Hyalangium gracile: one gene and its partner. The protein of the gene in region 1 interacts with the protein of each later gene in a pairwise test. Links are inferred from orthologs where the notes say so. Each region holds a gene or a part of one and is shown on either strand. Other genes may lie near its edges.

Region 1 (3,101 bases):
CCCATCAGCTACCACGGGCGCACCTACGAGGAGGGCAAGAAGATCGGCTGGAAGGACGGCGTGCGCGCCCTCTACGTCATCGCCAAGTACGCCGTGAAGCGCTAGGCGCTGTTCACCCCAGGACAGTGCGGGAAGGGCTGTGGGCTGGCGGACAGCGCAAGCTGCCGGCCGGGGCGCCGGATCGAGCAGCCGGGAACACCGTGCCATTGGACCGGTGGGTAGGCATGCCCGGCCCTCGGACGATTCCTAATGTCCGAGTGTGCTAGCGAGATTCCTTCTCTACGGGTGTGCGGGCTGGGTGCTCGAGGTGTGCTTCACCGGGACGAGCGCGGCGATCTTCCAGAAGGACTCCCACGGGACGGCCAAGACGTACCTGTGGATGCACCCCATCTACGGGGCCACGGCCCTGGGGCTGGAGTTCCTGCATGACCGGCTGCGCTTCCTGCCCCGGGCCGTGCGAGCGCTTGCCTACACGGCCGTCATCTTCGGGGCCGAGTACACCACCGGCTGGCTGCTGCGCCGGGCGCTCGGCCGCTGTCCATGGGACTACAGTCAGCGGGGGTGGAGCGTGAAGGGGCTCGTCCGCCTGGATTACTTCCCCTTCTGGTACGGGGCGGCGCTGCTGTTCGAGCCGGCCCGCGAGGCGCTCCTGAGCGTCACCAGCGAGGCCCTGCGCCAGACGCCCGAGTTCCGCCACGCCGTCCGGGACGGCCAGGTGCTGCCGCCCCCCCATGCCGGCCCCGTGGAGTTGGAGGCGGGGGCTACCGGGGCGACGTTCCAGGGGGCCCTGGCGGCCGAGAAGCAGGAGGAGGCGCAGCAGGAGCTCCCCCTGGGAGCGGACGCCCTCCCCTCGCCGGTAGGCTGAAAAGCTCTTCCCTGGCTGATTGCCTTCCAGCCCACGGTCTTTTCTAGAGGTGGGTTTTCTTCCCGCACCGCTCGCCACGTAGTAGTACCTTCACGATTCGCGGTGTTTGGTTCACCTGGGGAAATTCCGCAGGACTCCCGAAAGTTTCCGCCCCCGTATGTTCGACTGGCTCCACACCCTCTTCTCGCGTGACCTGGCAATCGACCTGGGCACGGCGAACACGCTCATCTACATCCGCGGACAGGGCATCGTCTCGAACGAACCCTCCGTGGTGGCCGTCCAGCAGGACGCTCGTGGCGGCAAGAAGGTGCTCGCGGTGGGCAAGGAGGCCAAGGAGATGCTCGGGAGGACCCCGGGCAACATCGTGGCCATCCGTCCGATGAAGGACGGAGTCATCGCGGACTTCGAAATTACCGCGGCGATGCTGCGCTACTTCATCCAGAGCGCGCACAACCGCCGCACGCTCGTCAACCCGCGCATCATCATCGGCATCCCCTCGGGCATCACCGAGGTGGAGCGGCGCGCGGTGCGCGAGGCGGCGGCCAACGCGGGCGCCCGCGAGGTGTACCTCATCGAACAGCCCATGGCCGCGGCGATTGGCGCGGGGCTGCCGGTGACGGAGCCCAGCGGGAACATGATCGTCGACATCGGCGGCGGCACCTCGGACGTGGCCGTCATCAGCCTGGCCGGCATCGTGTTCGCCAAGAGCGTGCGCATCGGCGGCGACAAGCTGGACGAGGCGATCATCCAGTACGTCAAGCGCAAGTACAACCTGCTCATCGGCGAGCGCACGGCCGAGGCCATCAAGATGGGCATCGGCACGGCGTACCCGACCGACGAAGTGATGACCATGGAGATCAAGGGACGCGATCTCGTGGCGGGCGTGCCGCGCACGCTGACGGTGAGCAGCGACGAGGTGCGTGACGCGCTGGCCGAGCCGGTGAACGGCATCGTCGAGGCGGTGAAGCTGACGCTGGAGCGCACGCCGCCGGAATTGGCCGGTGACATCGCCGACCGCGGCATCGTGCTGGCCGGTGGCGGCGCGCTGCTGAAGAACCTGGACACGCTGCTGCGCGAGGAGACGGGCCTGCCGGTGTTCCTGGCGGAGGATCCGCTCTCGGCGGTGGTGATTGGCGCGGGCAAGGCGCTGGAGTCCCTGGACATCCTGCGCCAGGTCACCCAGCCGGGCTGAGCGCCCTCACGGCGCGGGCCAGGGCCGGGGGATGCGATTCCCCGGCGCCGGGGGCGCGGACACTGCGTCTGCACGCCTGGACGGAGTGTTCTGGATGACCTGGATGTGGAGGCGGTGAGAGGGCGCGGGCGCGGTGAAGGCGGGCGTCTGGGTGCTCTCGAGCCAGGCGGAGTCGTCGGAGCCGGCATCGAGCGCGCGGCGGGCCATGCCACCCAGCATGTCGGTCCAGCGGGCGTAGGCCTGCTCCACGAAGCGGTTGTAGTTTATCTCGCGGGCGCGAACGAGGTAGGCGGCGGCCTGCAGGCCCGGCGGCAGCAGAGGGAAGTCCGGCTTCACCGTGCCTTCGCGCACGTAGGTGTCCAGCGCGTCGCGGGCGCCCATCAGCGTGAGGCTCGAGCCGAAGAGGCGGTCCGCGGCCTGCGCCTCTCCGCGACGTGAGAGCTCCAGGGCGAGCACCGCGGCGGTCTCCACATCCAGGCGGAGCAGCACCTTCTCGGAGGCCGCGATGGCGCGCTGCACGGCCTTGTCCATGTCCTTCAGGACGGCCCGGGTGAGCGCGAGGGCGTCATGGGCCGCGGGGTCCTTGACCGCCTTCATGTCTTGGTCTGTGACGTTTCCCTCTCCGGTGAGGAGGGACAGGAGCGCCATGCGCTCCGGAGAGTCCTTGATGGCGGAGGGGATGAGATCGCGCGCGACGTACTGGGTGCCTCGGGGTCCCGCCACATGGGCCAGGCGGCCAGCGAGGACGGTGTAGTCCCAGGTGACGTGGCGGGGGTCCTCCGCGAACCTGCGCACCTCCAGGGAAGCCTCCGGCACCTGCTTCAGGAAGAGCATGGCGCGCACGCGCAGCTCCAGGTCCGCCAGCGACTCGGGAGCCTTGACGAGCGCCCGGTCGAACAGCTCCAGCGCCTCCTGGGGATAGCCGTCGGAGAGGCGGAGGCGGCCCTGCGCACGCATCGCCTCGGGGGACTCGGGGAAGCGCCGCAGCACGTCCGCATGGGCGTCGCGCTGCTGCTCCGGCGGAACGACCCGGGCGGCGAGGAG
Region 2 (3,256 bases), on another replicon or contig:
CCGGCACCACCGGCACGCCCGCGGCCATCACCAGCTTGCGCGCCTGGCTCTTGTCCTTCATCCGCAGCATGGCCTCGGGCGGCGGGCCCACGAAGGTGATGCCCGCCTCCGTGCAGGCCCGGGCGAACTCGGCGTTCTCCGACACGAAGCCGTAGCCCGGGTGCACCGCCTGGGCGCCCGTCTTCTTCGCCGCCTCGAGGATGGCGGGGATGTTGAGGTAGCTGTCCTTGGCCGGCGCGGGCCCCAGGCGCACGGCCTCGTCCGCCTCCTTGACGAAGGGCAGGTCCGCATCCGCGTCCGAATAGACGGCGACGGTGGAGATCCCCATGGCACGGGCCACCGCTCCGATGCGGCGGGAGATCTCACCCCGGTTGGCGATGAGCAGCTTCTTGAACATGGCTGGCACCCTGGCTCGGGAGGGCGGCCAACCTAATCCCCGCCCCCTGGACTGACAAGCTGCCAGCCGAGGGCTCGCCACAGGACCGTACAGGTTTCCACAACCACGTCACACCGTTGCGATCGTTCGCGGCCCTGGCGTACCTTGCCTGCACCTTGAAGCGGAACGACACGAGCCCGGGGACGGTGGTGGATCTGCAGGGAGCTCGGCGTGAGCGGAGGCTGGACCTCTACCGCGCCCGGCTCTCGGATCGGCTGGCGGCCAATCGACTGGCGCTGGAGACCCTCTACCAGGGCGGCACCCTCTTCTCCCCCGAGGGCACCCGGACGGGCCGCGCCCTCCTGAAGGCGCGCCAGATGCTGCAGCGCGTCAACACGCTCGTGGAGCTGCTCGCCGGTGAGGGTGTGACGCCTCCTCCGCGCATCCCGGAGCGCGTGGAAGAGGTGTATGCGGAGCTGGACACCCTGCTGGCGCGCAGCGACGCGCTGTCCGGCCGGGACGGGGCCAGCGTGGCCCGCCTCCCCCGCGGCTGAGCCCACGCCTCCAGCCCTGTCGAGACAGAACGAGGCACCTCACGCGCGATGGCGAGAGGTGCCTCGGGTGCTTCAGCGGGGCCTGGGGCCCCGCGGGCCCGCTCAGGGCATCTCGGTCTGGCCCTGCCGGCGCAGGAAGGTGGGGATGTCGAACTGATCCTCGTCCAGGGGCAGCGCCGCGTCCTTCACCACCGCGGTGCGCGGCGGAGTCGTCACCGCCTTGTTCTCCGTGGAGGACATGGCGCGCGCACCGGCCTTGGAGGGCACCAGGCTGGCCACCTCCTCGCGGGCGGCGGACAGCACCGACGGCGCGGGGCGGCTGACGAGCGGCACCGGGGTGGCCGGCACCGCCACCACGCGCTGGGGCTGCCGGGTGTCGCGGTGCACGAAGCCGGTGGCGATGATGGTGATCTTCACCTCGTCCTGGATCTGCTCGTCGATGAGCGAGCCGAAGATGATCTCCGCCTCGCTGTCGGCCGCGTCGTGCACCAGCGTGAGGGCCTCGTTGACTTCCTGCAGCGTCATGTCCCGGCCGCCGGTGATGTTGATGAGCAGGCCCGTGGCGCCGTCGATGGAGATGTCCTCCAGCAGCGGGCTGGAGATGGCCTGCTGCATGGCGGACAGGGCGCGCGAGGTGCCCGAGGCGCGGCCGGTGCCCATGAGCGCCAGGCCCTTGTCGCTCATGATGGTCTTCACGTCCGCGAAGTCCACGTTGATGTAGCCGTGGTACTGGATGAGGTCCGAGATGCCCTGCACGGCGTTGAGGAGCACCTCGTCGGCGCGCTTGAAGGTCTCCAGCAGCGGCATGGGCTCGGTGCTCAGGGTGAGCAGCCGCTGGTTGGGGATGGTGATGAGCGTGTCCACCGCGGCCTTGAGCTCCACCAGGCCCTGCTCGGCCTGCTTGCGGCGCTTGTTGCCCTCGAAGAGGAAGGGCTTGGTCACCACGCCCACCGTGAGGCAGCCCAGGCTCTTGGCGATGTCCGCGATGATGGGCGCGGCGCCCGTGCCGGTGCCACCGCCCATGCCCGCGGTGACGAACACCATGTCCGCGCCCTCGAGCACCGCGGCGATCTGCTCCTTGGACTCGAGCGCCGCCTCGCGGCCCATCTCCGGGTTGGCGCCCGCGCCCAGGCCCTTGGTCAGCGTCTGTCCGAGCTGCAGCCGCGTCGGAGACTTGTTGGCGGCGAGCGCCTGCACGTCGGTGTTCGCAGCAATGAAGTCGACCCGTTCCAGCTTGGCCAGGATCATCGTGTTCACCGCGTTGCAGCCGGCTCCACCCACGCCGACAACACGGATCTTCGCGGCCTGCTTGTTCTGCTCGAACTGGTCCATGGTGATCCTTTCAGCGGAACTCACGCACCTTTTGGTGCGAGTCCCCAAGGTCACCCATCATCAGCAAGTCGAGATCTTTGGCAAGTATTCCGCTACCTGCCTGTAGCAGGCCTCGGTTCCCCCAAGTCCTGACAGGCACTTACGCGGCGGCCTGAACATCCATTCCGTGTCGCGGGATGTGGCCTTGTCGGACCTTGACTCGCGATCCGGATTTTGTCCCGCGCTCACGCGGCACCGCATGACCGCCCTGGCGGTCGCGCTCCGGAGATCCACCCCGAGGCGCGGACCGCAGGACGGTCACGAGCGGCAGTGTCGATCAGGGGTCTGACATGCCGCCCGGTGAGGCTCAGGGCTGGACGACCTCCACCTCCTGGGCCCTCATCTTGACGACGTTGAACTCCACGCGGCGGTTCTTCTCGCGGCCCTTGGCGGTCTTGTTGGGGGCAATCGGCCTGGCCTCGCCGTAACCCACCGCCTCCAGCCGGGCTGCATCGACACCCTCGAGGGCGAGGCGATCGCGCACGGCCTCGGCGCGGGTGCGGGAGAGGACCAGGTTGGCCCCGTCGTCACCCTTGTCGTCCGTGTGGCCCTCGATGCGGAGCTTCTCGATCTGCGTGTTGGCCTTGAGCACCTGCGCCACCTGCTTCAGCAGCGGGAAGGACTTGGGGAGGATGGTGGCCTTGCTGTTGGCGAAGAAGATCGTCTCGGTGATGACGATCTTCTCGCCCTGGACGAGCACCTTCACCTTGCCCTTGTCCGGGCAGCCGTCCTCGTCCTTCACGCCGTTGATCGTCTCCGGCTCGTTGGCGCACTTGTCGTCCGCGTCCGCCACGCCGTCCCGGTCGTTGTCCGGGTCCGGGCAGCCGTCCTCGTCCTGGAAGCCGTCCTTGTCCTCGGCCTCCTGTGGGCAGCGGTCCTTGTCGTCCGTGAGGAGGTCTCCGTCGGTGTCCACGGGCGGCGGCGGCGGCGCCTGGTCCGGGCAGCCGTCCTCGTC

The links.
Region 2: the proteins of KY572_RS30110 (region 1) and ftsZ interact in binary tests that used the Escherichia coli proteins (3 or more experiments, as listed by UniProt). The link is inferred for Hyalangium gracile from one-to-one orthologs.

Annotation. Positions count from the first base shown.
Region 1 is NZ_JAHXBG010000017.1:55,491-58,591, reverse strand. What follows is about bases 251-3,039. They hold KY572_RS30110 (rod shape-determining protein), read left to right. Parts: upstream 251-1,022; coding sequence 1,023-2,057; downstream 2,058-3,039. Other genes in these bases: KY572_RS30105 (tetratricopeptide repeat protein), read right to left, coding at 2,064-3,039; KY572_RS30115 (putative ABC transporter permease), read left to right, coding at 260-865. In the rest of the region: KY572_RS30120 (glycosyltransferase family 2 protein), read left to right, coding at 1-105; more of KY572_RS30105, read right to left, coding at 3,040-3,101. UniProt on the Escherichia coli protein: Forms membrane-associated dynamic filaments that are essential for cell shape determination. Acts by regulating cell wall synthesis and cell elongation, and thus cell shape.
Region 2 is NZ_JAHXBG010000012.1:56,034-59,289, reverse strand. The notes cover bases 148-3,091. They hold ftsZ (cell division protein FtsZ), read right to left. Parts: upstream 2,263-3,091; coding sequence 1,033-2,262; downstream 148-1,032. Other genes in these bases: KY572_RS24330 (Ig-like domain-containing protein), read right to left, coding at 2,609-3,091; KY572_RS24340 (hypothetical protein), read left to right, coding at 553-930; KY572_RS24345 (acetyl-CoA carboxylase biotin carboxylase subunit), read right to left, coding at 148-397. In the rest of the region: more of KY572_RS24345, read right to left, coding at 1-147; more of KY572_RS24330, read right to left, coding at 3,092-3,256. UniProt on the Escherichia coli protein: Essential cell division protein that forms a contractile ring structure (Z ring) at the future cell division site. The regulation of the ring assembly controls the timing and the location of cell division.